DNA from 3 places in the Streptomyces sp. JK94 genome. Region 2 is predicted to be linked to each of the others. Evidence: riboswitches for the same ligand, from Rfam matches in the RefSeq annotation. Region 2 holds a riboswitch; each other region holds the start of a gene.
What was found. Region 2 has a riboswitch for cyclic di-AMP ahead of ACVV2G_RS06645 (M23 family metallopeptidase). Riboswitches for the same ligand answer to the same signal wherever they lie in the genome.

Region 1 (5,988 bases), on a different contig from region 2:
CCTTCATACGTCGTCATGCGCCGTCCTACGCGCGTACGTCCCCGCACACGGTACGGGACCGAGTACGGGGACGTACGTACGACGCCTCCTCTTGCGGGGCCGGGTCGGCCCTCGCCGCGCCTACTGGTTCGCGGAGCGGAACCGGGGGAACGCGCTGCGGCCGGCGTACACGGCGGCGTCGTCGAGGATCTCCTCGATGCGCAGCAGCTGGTTGTACTTGGCGACCCGCTCGGAGCGGGCCGGGGCGCCGGTCTTGATCTGGCCGCAGTTGGTGGCGACGGCCAGGTCGGCGATGGTGACGTCCTCGGTCTCGCCGGAGCGGTGGGACATCATGCACTTGAAGCCGTTGCGCTGGGCCAGCTCCACGGCGTCCAGGGTCTCGGTCAGCGAACCGATCTGGTTGACCTTGACCAGCAGGGCGTTGGCCGCGCCCTCCTCGATGCCGCGGGCCAGACGCTCCGGGTTGGTGACGAACAGGTCGTCACCGACGAGCTGGACCTTGTCACCGAGCCGGTCGGTGATGGTCTTCCAGCCCTCCCAGTCGTCCTCGAACAGCGGGTCCTCGATGGAGACCAGCGGGTACGCCTCGACCAGCTCGGCGTAGTAGTCGGTCATCTCGGCGGCCGTGCGCTCCTTGCCCTCGAAGGCGTAGGAGCCGTCCTTGTAGAACTCGGACGCGGCGACGTCGAGCGCCAGGGCGATCTGCTCGCCGGGGGTGTAGCCGGCCTCCTTGATCGCCTCGAGGATGAGGTCGAGGGCCTCGCGGTTGGAGCCGAGGTTCGGGGCGAAGCCGCCCTCGTCGCCGAGGCCGGTGGCCAGGCCCTTGTTCTTCAGGACCTTCTTGAGGGTGTGGTAGATCTCGGCGCCCCAGCGCAGGGCCTCGGAGAAGGACTCCGCGCCGATCGGGGCGATCATGAACTCCTGGATGTCCACGTTGGAGTCGGCGTGCGAGCCGCCGTTCAGGATGTTCATCATCGGCACCGGCAGCAGGTGCGCGTTCGGGCCGCCCAGGTAGCGGAAGAGCGGCAGGTCGCTGGCCTCGGACGCGGCGTGCGCGACGGCGAGCGAGACGCCGAGGATGGCGTTGGCGCCGAGCGAGCCCTTGTTGTCGGTGGCGTCCAGGTCGAACATGGCCTGGTCGATCAGGCGCTGCTCGGTGGCGTCGTAGCCGACCAGCTCCGGGCCGATCTGCTCGATGACGGCCAGGACGGCCTTCTCGACGCCCTTGCCCAGGTAACGGCCCGGGTCGCCGTCACGGAGTTCGATGGCCTCGAACGCACCGGTGGAGGCACCGGACGGAACGGCGGCACGACCCGTGCTGCCGTCGTCGAGGCCGACCTCGACCTCGACCGTGGGGTTGCCTCGGGAGTCCAGGATTTCCCGGGCTACGACGACGTCGATGGACGGCACGAGCATCTCCTTCTTCCATGTGACGCTTCGGTGTGACGCGCGGGCCCACGGGACCGCGGCGGCTCTGCGGGACCGAGCCTAACCGGCTCCGGACGATCGGCCAGCCGATCGCCCACCCGATGGACAGAACCGAGAGTAAATTGTTTCCGAACGGAACAAAGACGTTTCCGGAAACACGTGCGGATCCGGGGCGGAACCCCGGGACGGGGTGGGGACGTGAAAATCCCGTCCCGGTGCGTACGGGGGAATACGCACCGGGACGGGAGCAAGGGGGGCCGCTGCCTACTTCAGGTGCAGCTGCTGGCCCGGGTAGATGAGGTCGGCCTCGTCGACGATGTCGTCGTTCAGCTCGAACAGCTCGGCCCAGCCGCCCTTGACGTCGTGCTCCGCGGCGATCGAGCTGAGGGTGTCGCCCTTGACGACCTTGTACTCGCCGTCGCCCTTCTCGACCTTCTTGCCGGTCGGGGTGGTGACGGTCTTCTTCTCGGCCGGCTTCTCGGCGGCCGGGCGCTCGTCGGAACGCGAGGCCTTCTGCTCGGTGGAGCGGTCGGCGGTGGAGCCGCTGCTCTGGCTCTGCGAGCTGCCGGAGCTGCCGGAGGACTGCGCGGAGCCGCCGCCCTGACTCCCGGTGGAGCCGCCGCCGGTGTACGCGGCGCTCGACAGGCCGGTGCCGCAGACCGGCCAGGCACCCTTGCCCTGGCCCGCGAGCACCTTCTCGGCGATCTCGATCTGCTGCGCCTTGCTGGCCTGGTCGGCGGTCGAGGCGTACTGCGTGCCGCCGTAGCCGGCCCAGGTGGAGGCGGAGAACTGCAGGCCGCCGTAGTAACCGTTGCCGGTGTTGATGGACCAGTTGCCGCCGGACTCGCACTGGGCGACGGCGTCCCACTCGGACGCGGTGGCGGCGGAGGCGTTGCCGGCCGCCATCAGCGGGGCGGCGACGGCGGCACCGGTGACACCGGCGACGGCGATGACACGGGTGGCCTTGGACGGGCGGCGGTGCTTGCCCTTGCCGGAAAACAGCATGGTTGATCCCCTCACCGACGCCTGCGAGGTGAGCTGTCGGGTTCGGGCCGGTTGAGTTGCCCGGCCGGGTTCCTCGCGGAACTCGGCTCCACCCCTAGCCGCTCCGGCTCAACTGCCCGGTGCGGCACTTACCTTGGGTCCCCCGCTCCTGCCTGCGGCGCTTGCGCGACGACTGTTCCCGGACGGCCGCTGGCAGGATTCGGCGTTGCGGCAGCCGGGGCCCGCGATGGCGAGCGATCACGACCGTAGACACGCGCGCCGCGGATTTTCAAAGACGATCACGACTTCTGAGACCTATATCTCACGTGATCCAAAACGGACATACGGCTCGAACCGTGACGCGAACTCCCCCTACTTTTCACCCGATTCGCCCCCGACCGTGAGCGTCTGACCGGGCAGGATGTGGTCCGGGTCGGCGCCGACGACCTCCTCGTTGCCGGTGTAGAGCGAGCGCCATCCGCCGTCGACCCCAAGGGAGTCGGCGATGCCCCAGAGACTGTCGCCGGACCGCACGGTGTAGGACCCGTCCACGACCTCTCGCGCCTCTCCCTCACCGCGCGAGGCGTGCCGCCCCGACGGGTCGGACGCACGCTCGTCCACCGGGTTCTCGTCGGCATTGCCGCCGCGGTGCTTGCCCGCGCCGGACTCATCGGTCTCGGCGAGGGGTGAAGAAGCGTCACTCTGCCCGACCTTGTCCACTTCATCACCCTTGGTGGTGGGTGCGGAAGAGCTGCCGGAATCCTGTGGACCGAGACCCGCCGCGGAGTCGGACGAACCGGACCCGGCCGACTCGCTCCGGTCGGCCGACGAGGCGCCGGAGGTGGACGAGGGCGAGGCGGACGGCGACAGTCCGGGCCGCGGCTCCGATGTCCCGGACGAGCCGTCCGACTCCGGGGAACCGGTCAAACCGGACGGATCAGACGGATCGGCCGACGCGGGCGCGGTGGGGGCCGAGGAGGCGTCCGCGCCCTCCGACGAGCCGTCACCCGTCGCACCCGTGCCGCCGTCCGCGGCCCCCGGGGCGTTCCCGATGCCCGCGAGCGGCGCGCAGGTCGGCCAGGCGGCGACGCCCTGGTCCGCGCGCAGCTTCTCGGCGACTCTTATCTGCTGGGAGCGACTGGCCTGGTCGGCGCTCGGCGCGTATTCCAGGCCGCCGTACCGCTCCCAGTCGTCCTGCGACAGCTGCAGGCCGCCGTAGTACCCGTTGCCGCTGTTCTGGCTCCACGCGCCGCCGGTCTCGCACTCGGCGACCCGGTCCCAGTTCGTCCCGTCGACCGCGTGCGCGCCGGTGGCGCCGAGGAGCGGGATCGCGATGGCGGAGCCCGTCACTCCAGCGGCGACGACCAGGGCGGGAGCCTGGCGGGGGCGGCGGTGACGACCGTTCCCGGAGAGCATGCGACGACCTTTCACGAGACAGCGGGGACCGCGCGGCGGTGAGGCTCAGGGCCACGCTGATCCGTGAACGTATAGGCAGATGATCGCTTGTCACAAGTTCATGCCGCGCAGATCACGTGAAGATCACAAAGGTGAGGGCGTGTCATGTTTGCGGAGGTGACGTACCGTTCCGTTCCTCCGGTGCGACCGGGGTGAACGACACGGGCAGGGTGCGCAGGCCCCGCATGATGAGCCCTCCGCGCCAGCGCAGTTCCGCCGGATCCGCGGCGAGGCTCAGGTCCGGGAGGCGGGTGAGGAGGGTGGCGAGCGCGGTCTGCCCCTCCAGCCGGGCGAGCGGGGCGCCCAGGCAGTAGTGGATGCCGTGGCCGTACCCGAGGTGCTGGCTGTCCCGGCGGGAGAGGTCGAGCGTGTTCGGGTCCGCGAACCGCTCCGGGTCCCGGTCGGCGGCGGCGAGGACGACGAGAACGGGGTCGCCCGCCGCGACGTCCTGCCCGCCGAGGGACAGCGGCCGGGTGGCGAAACGCCAGGTGGCCATCTCCACCGGACCGTCGTAGCGCAGGAGTTCCTCCACGCCGGTCTCCAGCAGGGCGTGCTCCCCGGCGGCGAGGGACGTCTGCAGGCGGCCCCGCTGCTCGGGGTGGGTGAGCAGGGCGTACATGCCGTTGCCGATGAGGTTCACGGTGGTCTCGAACCCTGCGAAGAGCAGGATGAAGGCCATGGCGGCGGCCTCGTTCTCGGTGAGGTGCTCGCCGTGGTCGGAGGCGCGGATGAGGCCGGAGATGAGGTCCTCACCGGGGCCGGCCTCGGGCGGCAGCGCCGCGCGCTTGCGGTGGATGAGGTCGGCGAGGTAGCTCCGCATCTTCTTCACCGACCGCGCGACCCCGCCCCGCGGTCCCCCACCGTGACGGATCATCATGCCCGCCCAGTCCCGGAAGTCGTCCTGGTCCTCCCGGGGTACGCCGAGCAGGTCGCAGATGGCGTGGATGGGGAGGGGAAAGGCGAAGTCGTGGATGAGGTCGGCGCTGCCGGTGCCGGCGAACCGGTCGACGAGTCCGTCGGCCAGCTCCTGCACGCGGGGCGCGAACTCGGCCACGCGGCGCGGGGTGAAGGCCCTGCTGACCAGCCGGCGCAGCCGGGTGTGGTCGGGCGGGTCGATGTTCAGCAGGTGGGTCATCAGCTCGGCCTTCCGCTCCCCCGGAATGCCGGTCTTGCCCTTGGCGTGCGCGGACTCGTCGTGGTGGGCCGGGTTCTTGGACAGCCGAGGGTCGGCGAGCGCCTGCTTGGCGTCGGCGTACCGGGTCACCAGCCAGGCCTCCACGCCGCTGGGCAGCCGCGTCCGGTGCACGGGCGCGTGCTCGCGCAGCCAGGCGTACGCGGGGTAGGGGTCGCTCGCGAACTCCCAGGTGAAAAGCTCGGGGGTGGGACAGTCGGGCGTGGAGTGGTCGGTCACCCCTCGACCGTATCCGGGGCGGCGGGGGCGGCCGGGGTGCAGGTGCCTCTTCTCCGGGGCTCGGGCGCCGGGGGGCCGTTTCCCGGGGCTCCGTTTCCCGGGGCTCCGTTTCCCGGGGCTCCTCCGGTGTTCCCTCCCCGGTGCTCCTTTCCTCCGCCGGTACCGGACGGCATCGGCCTCAGCCCTCGGCGCCCTCCGCCTCCCTGATCGCGTCCCGGTACGCCCGGGCCGCCGCTCTCAGGGCCGCTTCCGGGTCCGTGCCCTCGGCCTCGGCGCGGGCCGCCAGGGACAGCAGTTCGTAGCCGATGCCCTCGCCGGAGGGCAGGGGGACCGGGAGGCCTGCCGTGCGCACCCGGGAGGCGAGCTTCGCGGCGAAGGCGAGGCCGGGCTGGCCGAGCGGGACGCCCTCGGTGACCGAGGTGCGCTGCTTCTCGGCCGCCTTGGTGCGCAGCCAGTGCTCCCTGACCTCCTCCGGGGTGGAGGCCGTCTCGTCGCCGAACACGTGCGGGTGGCGGTGGATCAGCTTGGCGACGATGGTGCCGGCCACGTCGTCGACGGAGAACGGCGCGTCGGGGTCCTCCTCCGCGATGCGGGCGTGGAAGACGACCTGGAGGAGTACGTCGCCCAGTTCCTCGCGCAGTTCGTCGCGGTCGCCGTCCTCGATCGCCTCGACGAGTTCGTACGCCTCCTCGATGGCGTACTTGGCCAGG
Region 2 (5,988 bases):
GCGCCACCGGCGAGCTGGACCCGGCGGCGGCGTTCTGGCACACGGGAGGGGAGAAGGTGCTCCTCACCACGGACGAGGGGGCCCGGCATGCCCACGCGCTGGGGCTCGCCGCCGACGTCGTGCCGCTCGGTGCCGCGCTCGACTGGCGGGCGGCGCTGGAGTACCTGCACGACCGGCGAGGCGTACGGCGGCTCATGGTCGAGGGCGGCGGGACCGTGCACACCCAGCTGTTGCAGCAGGAACTCGCCGACGAACTCCAGCTCGTCCTCGCGCCGCTGTTCGTGGGGGATCCGGACGCGCCCCGGCTGTTCGGACCCGGCGCCTACCAGGGCGGGCGGCTGCGGCTGGTGGAGTCGCGGCGCATCGAGGACGTGGTGCTGACGCGGTACCTGCCCACCGCCCCCGGCACCGGTGACCGCGTCACCGCCGCCGACCGGCACTGGCTGGCGCTCGCCTGCGAGCTGGCCGAGCTGTGCCCGCCGTCCGGGACGGCGTTCAGTGTGGGGGCGGTCGTGGTCGCCGCCGACGGGAGCGAGCTGGCGCGGGGGCACTCGCGGGAGGGGAGCGACCCCGTCGTGCACGCCGAGGAGGCGGCGCTCGCGAAGGCCGACCCCGCCGACCCGCGGCTCGCGACCGCCACCGTCTACAGCAGCCTGGAGCCGTGCGCCCGCCGCGCCTCCCGGCCCGCGCCCTGCGCCCGGCTGATCCTCGACGCCGGGGTACGGCGCGTGGTCACGGCCTGGCGGGAGCCGGACACCTTCGTGCCGGGGGCGGACGGCAGCGGAGTGCTCGCCGCCGGGGGCGCCGTCGTCGTCGTACTGCCCGAGTACGAGCAGCGGGCGAAGGCGCCGAACCGCCATCTGGAGGGGTAGCGGGACACGGATGTGCATTCAGCCCCCCGGATGACGTACAGTGGAGACACAACGGCGCGGGGTGGAGCAGCTCGGTAGCTCGCTGGGCTCATAACCCAGAGGTCGCAGGTTCAAATCCTGTCCCCGCTACTGAAGACCGAAGGCCGGAATCCTTGAGGATTCCGGCCTTCGGTGCGTTCACCCGGTCGGCCCTCACGGCTCGCCGCCCGCCCCCGCTCCGGGAAACCTGGAGGCGGGACGACAAACGGCGCGGACGTTCGGGGTGGCGGGAGACGAGTGGTGCGGCCAGGTGACGTGGACGACGAGGGAGCGTACGCCAGGGCCGGCGGCCGGCTCCCCGGCGATCCCGTGCCCGACCCGGGCCTCGGACACCGGGCGCAGCCGGCGCCGTCCACCGGGACCGGGCGCCGGCGGCGGATACCGTACGGGCGGACCCTGGTGCGCCTGCTCCCCGTGCTGCTGATCGTCGTCGCCGTCCTGTACGACATCTTCACCCCGAGGTACTTCACGGCCGGTCCCCTCTACACGGCCGCGCCCCTGGTCGCCGCCCCGGTCTACTCACGGCGCGGTACGGCGCTCACCGGTGTCGCCGTGGTCGCCGCCGTCGTCGGGCTGCAACTGAGCAAGGGCGTCGCCCACTACGTGGACTCCCTCACCGAACTGATCACCATCGCGACGGTCGCCGCACTCGCCGTCCTCGTCAACGCCTTCGTCCGCCGCACCGGGGAGCGCCTCGTCACCGTCCGCGAGATCGCCGAGGCCGCCCAGCGCGCCGTGCTGCCCGAGCCCGCCGACCGGATCGGCGGCTTCGAGATCGCCGCCTGCTACGAGGCCGCGCAGGCGGACGCCTTCATCGGCGGCGACCTGTACGCGGTGCAGGACAGCTCACGGGGCGTGCGGCTCATCGTCGGGGACGTGCGCGGCAAGGGCATGGGCGCGGTGGCCGCCGTCGCCGTCGTGATCGGCGCCTTCCGGGAGGCCGCCGAGCAGGAGGCGAGCCTGGAAGCGGTGGCACAGCGCCTGGAGCGGGCGCTGGCGCGCGAGGGCACCCGGCGCGGCGGGCTGGACGCCTTCGAGGGGTTCACCACCGCCGTACTCGCCGAACTCCCGCACGGCGACGGGGTCGTCCGCATCGTCAACCGCGGTCACCCGCCCCCGCTGCTGCTGTACGCCGACGGCACCCTGCGCCCGCTGCCCGCCCGGGAGTCGGCGCTGCCGCTCGGCATGGGCGAGCTGGGCGTGTGGCCCGACCGGGCGCAGGAGGACGTCTTCCCCGGCGGGGCCACCCTGCTGCTGTACACCGACGGACTGTCGGAAGCCCGGGACGCCCGGGGCGAGTTCTACGATCCGCAGGAGCGGCTGGCCGGCTGCGCCTTCCGGCATCCGGGGGAACTGCTCGACGCCCTGGCCGAGGACGTGCGCCGGCACTCCGGGGGCGGGATGGCGGACGACATGGCGCTGCTCGCCGTACGGCGTCCCTGAGACGACGACCTTGATCGTTGTCACGAGCGGTGACGTGACGACCCCCCTCCGCGTAACAACTGACACACCATCAGAAACTCGTGGCGTGAAGGGGAATACCGAGGGCGGGTCAACTCGCCCGGTTTTCACCGGTCGTGAGGTGTACGTCACGGCCGGATCCGTTAACGATCAAGAGGAACGGCTTGGAATCCGAGCCCCGCGTCTATTAACGTTCGATAACGCAGCGCGGTCGTCCCAGCCGTCACAGAAGGCGGCTCCGTGCGCACGCGCCGAATCCCGCAAGGGAACCGGGGAACCACCACATTGGGGTGAATCGGGCGTATGACGCCGTGGAGACACGGCGGGTATACGCGCGTAGGAGACCTTCCTGCTCCGAACCCGTCAGCTAACCCGGTAGGCGAAAGGAAGGAAAGGAGTACGCCCACGTGGCGTCCAACCGGCCTGCCCCCGAGGCCCCGTTCGTGCCGAGCACGCACGACACCGACACCTTCGGTCACGACCGTCACCGCACCGAAGAGGGCCCTTGGGAGGAGTGGAATCCCACCGCGGAATCCATCCGCCCCGTCCGTGGCCGGCACCGCGTGGCCAAGCAGCGCGGCGGACTCGCCCGCAGCTCCACCGTCCTCGGCGTCGGTGTCATAGCCGCCGTCGGAGCGGGCGGCATGGCCAGCGCGCAGACCGGCAAGCCGCCGGTCTCGATCTCCATGCCGGACCTGCCCAACGTCGGTTCGCTCATCGCCGACGAGGAGGAGCCGGAGCCCGAGGGCTCCGCCACCCCGCTCAGCGGCATCGGCGCGACCGCGACCGCCGACACCGCGCAGGGCACCACCGACGCCGGTGAGACGCTGCGGGCCCGGATCATGGCGCAGGCCGAGCAGCAGCAGGCCCAGGTCGAGACCAAGGCCGCGGCCGAGGCCGCGGCAGCCGCCGAGAAGAAGGCGGCGGAAGCAGCCGCCAAGGCGGAGAAGGAGGCCGAGGCCGAGGCCGCCGCCGCCAAGAAGAAGGCGGAGGAGGAGGCCGCGAAGAAGGCCGAGGCCGAGCGGCTCGCGAAGCTGGCCGAGCAGTACACGCTGCCGACCTCCTCGTACACCATCTCCTCCAGCTTCGGCCAGGCCGGCGCCTACTGGTCCTCCGGCTACCACACCGGCCTCGACTTCGCCGCCCCCACGGGCACGCTGCTCAAGGCGGTCCACAGCGGCACCATCACGTCCGCCGGCTACGAGGGCTCGTACGGCTACAAGACGGTGCTCACCCTCGACGACGGCACGGAGATCTGGTACGCCCACCAGTCGTCCATCAGCGTCAGCGTCGGCCAGAAGGTCAACACCGGTGACGTCATCGGCCGCGTCGGCGCCACCGGCAACGTCACGGGCGCCCACCTCCACATGGAGGTCCACACCGCCGACGGCGGCGGGATCGACCCGATGGCCTGGCTGCAGAGCAAGGGCCTGACCCCCTGACCGGACCCTTTCACGGCCCCAAGGGCCCCCGGCGGTCCTGACGGCGACCCCCCGACGTCAGGGCTGCCGGTTCGCGCGTGCCGCACCCGCTTCCATGCCCCTGCGGACCCGCCGCGTTCGCTGACGCGGGACGCGACTTCTCCGCGGGCCGACGGCGGCCGTGGTGACGTCGTCCTCGCCACCGGGGCCGACCGGTCCTCCGAGTACCCGGGTCCGTCCGCCCTGAACATCGAGGACGGTCGTCGGCAGCCGAGGACGCCCTGGACGCGGAGGCCTACGGCCGGTAGGGGCCGGGCGGGGCGTACGGGAGGTACTGGGGGGTGGGGTACCACGCCGGAGCCAGGGGGGCGTGGCCGTAGGGGCCGTGGCCGGGGTACGGGCCGGGGCCGTACCCGGGCGGGCGCGGCACGGGCGGTGCCGTGGCCCGGGCCGCGTGGTCCAGGGCCGGGCGGGCCGCCCCGCGCCGGTGCCACAGGGCCTCCAGCAGCTCCCGCTCCCGTACGGCGAAGTCGGCGCCCGCCCCGCCCCGGCGCCCCCGTTGCCGCAGGAACGCCAGCGAGGTCGCGTACGCCTCGTACCGGGCCACCGCCCGTGCCGCCTCCTTCCCGGCGTACCGGCGGGCGTGCCGGCGGGCGATGCGGCGGGCGCGCATCGAACCGAGCGCGTACGGCTCCGCGGGCGACAGCCACCCGGCCAGGACGTACACGGGCAGCTCGGTGCGCACGGAGCGCAGTTCGCGTTGCCGGGCCCGGATCACCAGCCAGGTCAGCAGGCCGAAGGCCGGGACCATGAACGCCGCGTACACGGCGAAGAAGCCGTACTCGCCGAAGGCGGCCGAACCGTTCCACAGCGCGTGCGTGCCCATCGCGAGCAGCAGGCCGGTCAGGGGGAGCAGGGCACGGCGTGGGCGGTCGCGGCCCGTGGTGAGCGCGGCGAGGCCGAAGCCGATGCCGGTGAGCACGGTGAAGAGCGGATGGGCGAACGGCGACATCACGATGCGGACGAAGAAGGTCGCCGCGGTGACGGACGCGATGCCGCCGCCGGTGAGCTGGTCGGTGCCGAAGGCGTTGCCCAGGTAGAGGATGTTCTCGGTGAAGGCGAACCCGGTGGCGGTGACGCCGGCTGTGACCACGCCGTCGACGATGCCGCTGAAGTCGCGCCTGCGGAAGACGAAGACCAGGAGGACGGCGGCGGCCTTGGCGGACTCCTCGACGACCGGGGCTATCACCGTGGCTCCCAGGGTGTCCGCGCCGGACGGGTCCGCGGTGGCGGTCGCTATCCATCTCGTCGCGAAGCTGTTGGCGACGATCGCGATCAGCGCCGCCGCGCAGGCGCCCCAGGCGAAGCAGAACAGCAGGTTCCGCCAGGGGCCGGGCTCGACCCGGTCCAGCCAGCGGAACGCGGCGATGAGCAGGGGCACGGGGAGGACCGCGAGGCCGAGCCCCACCAGGAACCCCTGGGTGCCGGTCTGTTCGCGCACCAGGGCCAGGATCACCAGACCCGAGAGCGCGAGCAGGGTGACCAGCGCGCCGTAGCGGACCCAGGGGTGCTGCCACCAGTGCGGACGCGGACGTGTGGGCGGACGCGTCGGGTACGGGGGACAGGTGGCCACGGCATGGACCCTAACCGGTGGGGGGCCGCCGCTCCTCGTGCCGGCCCCGGTGCCGTTCCCCGTACTGTTCCGTGTGCTGAACGCGGTGCTGTTCCGGGCGCTGGTCGCCGGGTGCCGCGGGGTGCGGCGCGAGGTGCTGTACGCGGCGGAAGAGCAGGTCGTTCACCACATGCCCCTTGTCCAGTCCCTGGCCCTCGAAACGGGTCAGCGGCCGGTGCGCGGGACGCGGCGCGAAGCCACCGTCCGGCACGGTGTTCTCGAAGCCGGGGTGCGCGGTGAGCACCTCCAGCATCTGCTCGGCGTACGGCTCCCAGTCGGTGGCGCAGTGCACGACGGCCCCCGGCGCCAGCCGCGTCGCGGCCAGGGTGAGGAACTCCGGCTGGATCAGGCGGCGCTTGTGGTGCCGCTTCTTGGGCCAGGGGTCGGGGAAGTAGACGCGCAGCCCGGCGAGGGAGCCGGGGGCGAGCATCTCGCGCAGGAGGATGATCGCGTCGCCGTTGCCCACCCGGATGTTGGACAGGCCCTGGCGCTCCGCGAGAGCCAGCAGGTTGCCCTGGCCGGG
Region 3 (5,988 bases), on a different contig from region 2:
CAGCCGCTTCGGCTTGGGCTCCCCGAAGTCGATCGTCGCCTCGGCGTTGCCCCCCGTGCCCTTGACCGCGACCACCGTGCCGAGCCCGAACTGGTCGTGCGTGACCCGGTCGCCCACGGCCAGCGAGACCGTCGGCTTCTCGGCGGTCCGTCGCGTGGCGAAGCCGGAGGCACCGGACGCCGACGAGCGGGACCGGGACGAGGACAGCGAGGCCGCCACCCCCGACACGGGCGCGGCGGACGCGGGCCCGTTCGCCCCGGTCCGCTTCCACTCCAGGTGAGGGGTCGGGATCTCCTCCAGGAAGCGCGAGGGCGGGTTGTACGACGGCTGCCCCCAGGCGCTGCGCAGTGTCGACCGGGTCAGGTACAGCCGCTCCCGGGCGCGCGTGATGCCGACGTACGCCAGGCGCCGCTCCTCCTCCAGCTCCTTGGCCTGGCCGAGGGCGCGCATGTGCGGGAAGACGCCGTCCTCCATGCCGGTGAGGAAGACCACCGGGAACTCCAGGCCCTTGGCGGTGTGCAGGGTCATCAGGGTGACGACGCCGCCGCCGTCCTCCTCGTCCGGGATCTGGTCGGAGTCCGCGACCAGCGCCACCTTCTCCAGGAAGTCGGCCAGGGTCCCGGTCTCCTCGCCCTCGGCCCGCTCCTGCTCGAACTCCAGGGCGACGGCGGCGAGTTCCTGGAGGTTCTCGATCCGGGTCTCGTCCTGCGGGTCGGTGGAGGCCTGCAACTCGGCGAGGTACCCGGTGCGTTCGAGGATCGCCTCCAGGACGGTCGCCGGTCCGGCGCCGGACTCGACGATCGTACGGAGGTCCTCCATGAGGGCGTTGAACCGCTTGACGGCGTTCGCGGAGCGCGCGGCCATGCCGTACGCCTCGTCGACGCGTTTGAGTGCCTGCGGGAAGCTGATCCTCTCCCGCTGGGAGAGGGCGTCGATCATGGCCTCGGCGCGGTCGCCGATGCCCCGCTTGGGGACGTTGAGGATCCGCCGCAGCGGCACCGAGTCCTCGGGGTTGGCCAGCACCCGCAGGTAGGCCAGGACGTCCCGGACCTCCTTGCGCTCGTAGAAGCGGACGCCGCCGACGACCTTGTAGGGCAGGCCGACGCGGATGAAGACCTCCTCGAAGACGCGGGACTGGGCGTTGGTGCGGTAGAAGACGGCGACGTCGCCGGCCTTCGCCTCGCCCGCGTCCGTGAGGCGGTCTATCTCGTCGGCGACGAACTGGGCCTCGTCGTGCTCGGTGTCGGCGACGTAGCCGGTGATCCGCGCACCCTCGCCCTGGTTGGTCCACAGGTTCTTGGGACGGCGGGACTCGTTGCGCTCGATGACCGCGTTGGCGGCGCTGAGGATGGTCTGGGTGGAGCGGTAGTTCTGCTCCAGGAGGATCGTCGTGGCGTCCGGGTAGTCCTCCTCGAACTGGAGGATGTTGCGGATGGTGGCGCCGCGGAAGGCGTAGATCGACTGGTCGGCGTCGCCCACCACGCACAGCTCGGCGGGCGGGACCTCGGCCTCGGGCGGTACGTCGACGGGGTGCTCGGTGGTGCCGACCAGCTCGCGGACCAGGGAGTACTGGGCGTGGTTGGTGTCCTGGTACTCGTCGACCAGGACGTGCCGGAAGCGGCGGCGGTAGTGCTCGGCGACGTCCGGGAAGGCGCGGAGCAGGTTGACCGTCGTCATGATCAGGTCGTCGAAGTCGAGGGCGTTGGCCTCGCGCAGCCGCGACTGGTAGAGCGCGTACGCCTGGGCGAGCGTCTTCTCGAAGCCGTCGTTCGCCTGGGCGGCGAAGTCCTCCTCGTCGATCAGCTCGTTCTTCAGGTTCGAGATCTTGGCGCTGAAGGACTTCGGCGGGAACTTCTTCGGGTCGAGATCGAGGTCCCGGCAGACCAGGGCCATCAGGCGCTTGGAGTCGGCGGCGTCGTAGATCGAGAACGACGACGTGAAACCGAGCCTCTTCGACTCCCGGCGCAGGATGCGGACGCAGGCGCTGTGGAAGGTCATCACCCACATCGCGTTCGCGCGCGGGCCGACGAGCTGCTCGACGCGCTCCTTCATCTCGCCGGCGGCCTTGTTGGTGAAGGTGATCGCGAGGATCTGGCCGGGGTGGACGCTCCGCTCGGCCAGCAGGTGGGCGATGCGGTGGGTGAGGACGCGGGTCTTGCCGGACCCGGCGCCGGCCACGATGAGCAGTGGGGTGCCGGAGTGGACGACGGCGGCGCGCTGGTTCTCGTTCAGTCCCTCCAGGAGCGCGGCCGGGTCCAGGGCGGGGCGCGGGGCGCCGTCCCGGTAGTGGGTGTCGCGGTCCGGAGGCGTGTCGAACTTCCCGGCGAACAGATCGTGCGGCACCGCTTCCGGTGCGTGATCGTCCTCGGGCGGGGGCGGGGGCTCCTCCTCGTGACCGCGGGGGGTCTGGAGGCTCGCCAGGAAGCTGTCGTCAAAGAGGCTGCTCATCGCTCTCCGAGTCTAGGGCGCCCCACCGACAACCCGGCGCCACCCCGGAAAACGGCCGGTATCCCGGCTTCGGGCACGCCCTGCTGCGGGTCCTCGCACCAAGAGTGACGCCCGCACCGGAGGTCACGAAAATGTATCGGGCATATCACCCACCAACCTTCACAGCGGCCTCACGAGTTGGCTACGGTGCGGGCAGGCCGCACGGCCCCCTCCGGCGAACGTCGCCGGGCCGCGCGGCCTCCGCCGAGTCCGGCGTGCCCGCACGGCGCCCGGAGCCGGGGACCCAACCGAGCACCTTGGGGTGAATCGGCCGAACGCCCCCGACGGGGCGGACCCGCCGTAGGGCAACCCTTCCGAACCACCGCCCGAACCCGACAGCTAACCCGGTAGGCGGACGGTTGGAAGGAGTCGCCTCCTTGGCGTCGCACCGCAAGTCGCGTCCCACGGGTACGCGCGTCGCAGGCATACGGACCCCGGCCCTCGCCACGGCGGCCATCACCTCGGTGGCCCTGCTGTCCCAGACGGCCACCGCCGCCCCGTCGGACGACGGCAGGCCGAGCCTCGAAGAGGTCGAGAAGAAGGTCGACGACCTGTACCGCCAGGCGGGGTCGGCGACCGAGAAGTACAACGCGGCCAAGGAGAAGACGTCCAAGCAGCGCAAGCGCGTGGACACCCTCCTCGACGACGTCGCGAAGCGCACCCAGCGGCTCAACGAGGCGCGCGAGGAGCTGGGGTCCTTCGCCGCCGCCCAGTACCGCACGGGCTCCGCGATCCCGGAGACCGCGACCTTCCTGCTCGCGGACTCGCCGCAGGACTACGTCGACCGCGACCACCTGCTGGGCAGGCTCACCGACCGCCAGAAGGACGCGGTCGACGACTACGTCACCCAGCAGTCCGAGACGATGCAGAAGCGCCGCGAGGCCACCGAGAGCCTCGCGACGCTCACCGAGTCGCAGAACGACCTGCAGACGGCCAAGGCCACCGTCCAGCGGAAGCTCTCCACCGCGCGCGAGCTGCTGTCGGAGCTGACCGCCGAGGAGAAGGCCCGGCTCGCCGCGATCGAGAGGAAGAAGCAGGAGGAGGCCGCCCGCAAGGCCGCGGAGCTCGCGAGAGAGCAGGCCGAGGAGCGGGAACGGCAGGAACGGGCCGCCCAGCGGGAAAGCGGCACCGCCTCCGGTTCGTCGGGCTCCTCCGCCTCCGGCTCCTCCGGCTCGTCGGGGTCCTCCGGCGGCACCGGTACGTCGGATGCCACCCCGCCTGACGCCTCGTACGGCACCAAGGCCGAGAAGGCACTCGCCTTCGCCCGCGCCCAGATCGGCAAGCCGTACGTGTGGGGCGCCGCGGGCCCCGGCTCCTACGACTGCTCGGGCCTCACCCAGGCCGCCTGGAAGGCCGCGGACGTGACGCTGCCGCGTACCACCTACGACCAGGTGAACGCCGGCACGACCGTCCCGGTCTCCCAGGCGCAACCCGGCGACCTGGTCTTCTTCTACGACAACCTCGGCCACGTCGGCCTCTACATCGGCAACGGCATGATGATCCACGCCCCGAAGCCGGGCGCGTACGTCCGTGAGGAGTCGATCTTCTACGACGGCGAGTCGTCGGTCCACAGCGTGGTGCGCCCGGCCTGAGCCGCACGGCTCTCTAGCATCGGGCGCATGTCATCGGGCACCACCCCCCACCCTCTGCGCGCCTGGTGGGCGCAGCGTCCGCCGGCGGCCGGGGCCGCGGTGATGGCGACCGGCATCCTGTCGATCGGCCTGCACCTGACGGGCCACCAGCTCCTGTCCCGCGTCACCCTGGTCCTGGCCTGCGCGGCCTGGCTGACCCTGGCGGCGAACTTCGGCCACCTGCTGCTGGTCGAGCGCACGCGGTGGGTGACGCGGGCGGGGACGCCGGGCGCGCTCACCGCCGTCGCCGCGACGACCGTGCTCGGCACCCGCCTCTCCCTGCTCGGTTGGCCCGTCCCGGCGGCGGCCCTGCTGGTGCTGGCGGTACTGCTGTGGCCGGTTCTGCTGCTGGTGGTCGTACGGCGCCGGGGGCGCCGGATGCCGGGGGCGGTGTTCCTGGGCTGCGTGGCCACGGAGGGGCTCGCCGTGCTCGGCGCCACGCTCGCCGCCGCCACCTCGGCGCCCTGGCTGGCGTACGCGTCCCTGGTGCCGTTCTGGCTGGGGATCGTGCTGTACCTGATCGCGCTGTTCCGCTTCGACCTGCGGCAGGTGGCCCGGGGGAACGGGGACCACTGGCTGGCGGGCGGCGCGCTCGCCATCTCCGCGCTCGCCGGTGCCCAGCTGCTCGCGGCGGCCGGGACCGGCATGTACATGTGGAACGAGGACGACAGCGCCGTCCTGCACGACCTGACCGTCTTCCTGCTGGCCCTGGACCTGGCCTGGTACGCCGTGCTCCTCGCCGCCGAGATCGCCTGGCCCCGGGTCCGCTACGACGTGCGCCGCTGGTCGACCGCCTTTCCCCTCGGCATGACGGCGGCGGCGACCCTGTCCGTCGCCGCCGCCGTCGACGTCCCGTGGCTGGACGCCCCCGGTCGGGTGCTGCTGTGGATCGCGGTGGCCGCGTGGCTGGCGGTCGGGGCCGGGGCGGTCGTCCAGGCCCGGGCGGGGCTGCGGCCGGCGGGCGCGGACGGCGGGGAACTCAGGTCCACAGCACCGCGATGAAGACGTTCACGACGGTCAGCAGGCCCACCAGGCCGAACAGCGGTTTCTCCACCTTCTGGTCGTCGCGCTTCACGTAGACCAGGCCGAGGATCACGATCAGCACGGCGAGCTTCACGCCGATCTTGATGTTGTCGACGGAGTGGTCCTGGGCCTGGTGGAGACCGACCAGGGCCACTCCGGTCACCAGCATCGTCAGCGCCCCGTGCAGCATCGCCGGGATGAAGCGGGCCGTGCCCCGGCCCATCGCCTTCATCTGGGTCAGGAAGCCTCCGAGGAGCGCCGCGATACCGATGATGTGGAGACCGACGAAGAGGTGGATGAGTACGTCCATGAGGCCGGAGCCTAGCTACGGGCCCGGACACCCGCCGACACCGGACCGGCGGATGCGGGACGGGGCGGGGCCGTCCTCGCCGCACAGGCGCGCCGCATAACACCTCAGGCGCCTCCCCCGCCCCTGGAACGGCGTATCGGTCATCACTCTGCGTGAAGCAGACGGCCATGCGGGGGTTCCGCGGTCACGTAAGGCCATCGACTGGTCCGGTACCGACAGTTCCGCGCAACTCGGCGCCGTCGCTGCGCGCGCCCGCCTACCGTCCTCCCCGAGTGACCGGAACCGGCCGGCACGAGCGGATGACGAGTGCGGAAGGACGTGGGCTCCAGTGGCAGCGCACCGCAGGCCACGGCAGCAGCGCCCGGCGGGCGGCGGGGCGGCCCGCACGGCCGCCACGATCGCCCTGGCGGGCGCGGCCACCGCGACGGGCCTGGGCGGCGGGACCGGGCACGCCGATCCGCAGCCGGCACCGGCGCAGGTCAAGGCCAGGGTGGACGAGCTGTACCGGCAGGCGGAGGTCGCCACCGAGAAGTACAA

Region 1: linked by a shared signal. The riboswitch ahead of ACVV2G_RS20585 (transglycosylase family protein) and the one ahead of ACVV2G_RS06645 (M23 family metallopeptidase) in region 2 are both predicted to bind cyclic di-AMP.
Region 3: linked by a shared signal. The riboswitch ahead of ACVV2G_RS06360 (C40 family peptidase) and the one ahead of ACVV2G_RS06645 (M23 family metallopeptidase) in region 2 are both predicted to bind cyclic di-AMP.

What each region holds. Positions count from the first base shown of each region.
Region 1 covers NZ_JBSICH010000022.1:2,814-8,801, forward strand. The annotation lists gene eno (phosphopyruvate hydratase) at 121-1,410, opposite strand; gene ACVV2G_RS20585 (transglycosylase family protein) at 1,693-2,433, opposite strand; cyclic di-AMP (ydaO/yuaA leader) riboswitch at 2,437-2,603, opposite strand; gene ACVV2G_RS20590 (transglycosylase family protein) at 2,785-3,828, opposite strand; gene ACVV2G_RS20595 (cytochrome P450 family protein) at 3,971-5,278, opposite strand; gene ACVV2G_RS20600 (nucleoside triphosphate pyrophosphohydrolase) at 5,457-5,988, opposite strand, start outside.
Region 2 covers NZ_JBSICH010000007.1:15,550-21,537, reverse strand. The annotation lists gene ACVV2G_RS06660 (dihydrofolate reductase family protein) at 1-872, shown strand, start outside; tRNA gene ACVV2G_RS06655 (tRNA-Met) at 928-1,001, shown strand; gene ACVV2G_RS06650 (PP2C family protein-serine/threonine phosphatase) at 1,167-2,354, shown strand; cyclic di-AMP (ydaO/yuaA leader) riboswitch at 2,612-2,769, shown strand; gene ACVV2G_RS06645 (M23 family metallopeptidase) at 2,780-3,814, shown strand; gene ACVV2G_RS06640 (PrsW family intramembrane metalloprotease) at 4,089-5,426, opposite strand; gene trmB (tRNA (guanosine(46)-N7)-methyltransferase TrmB) at 5,437-5,988, opposite strand, start outside.
Region 3 covers NZ_JBSICH010000006.1:331,559-337,546, forward strand. The annotation lists gene pcrA (DNA helicase PcrA) at 1-2,448, opposite strand, end outside; cyclic di-AMP (ydaO/yuaA leader) riboswitch at 2,680-2,857, shown strand; gene ACVV2G_RS06360 (C40 family peptidase) at 2,865-4,079, shown strand; gene ACVV2G_RS06365 (tellurite resistance/C4-dicarboxylate transporter family protein) at 4,107-5,120, shown strand; gene ACVV2G_RS06370 (hypothetical protein) at 5,098-5,451, opposite strand; gene ACVV2G_RS06375 (C40 family peptidase) at 5,780-5,988, shown strand, end outside.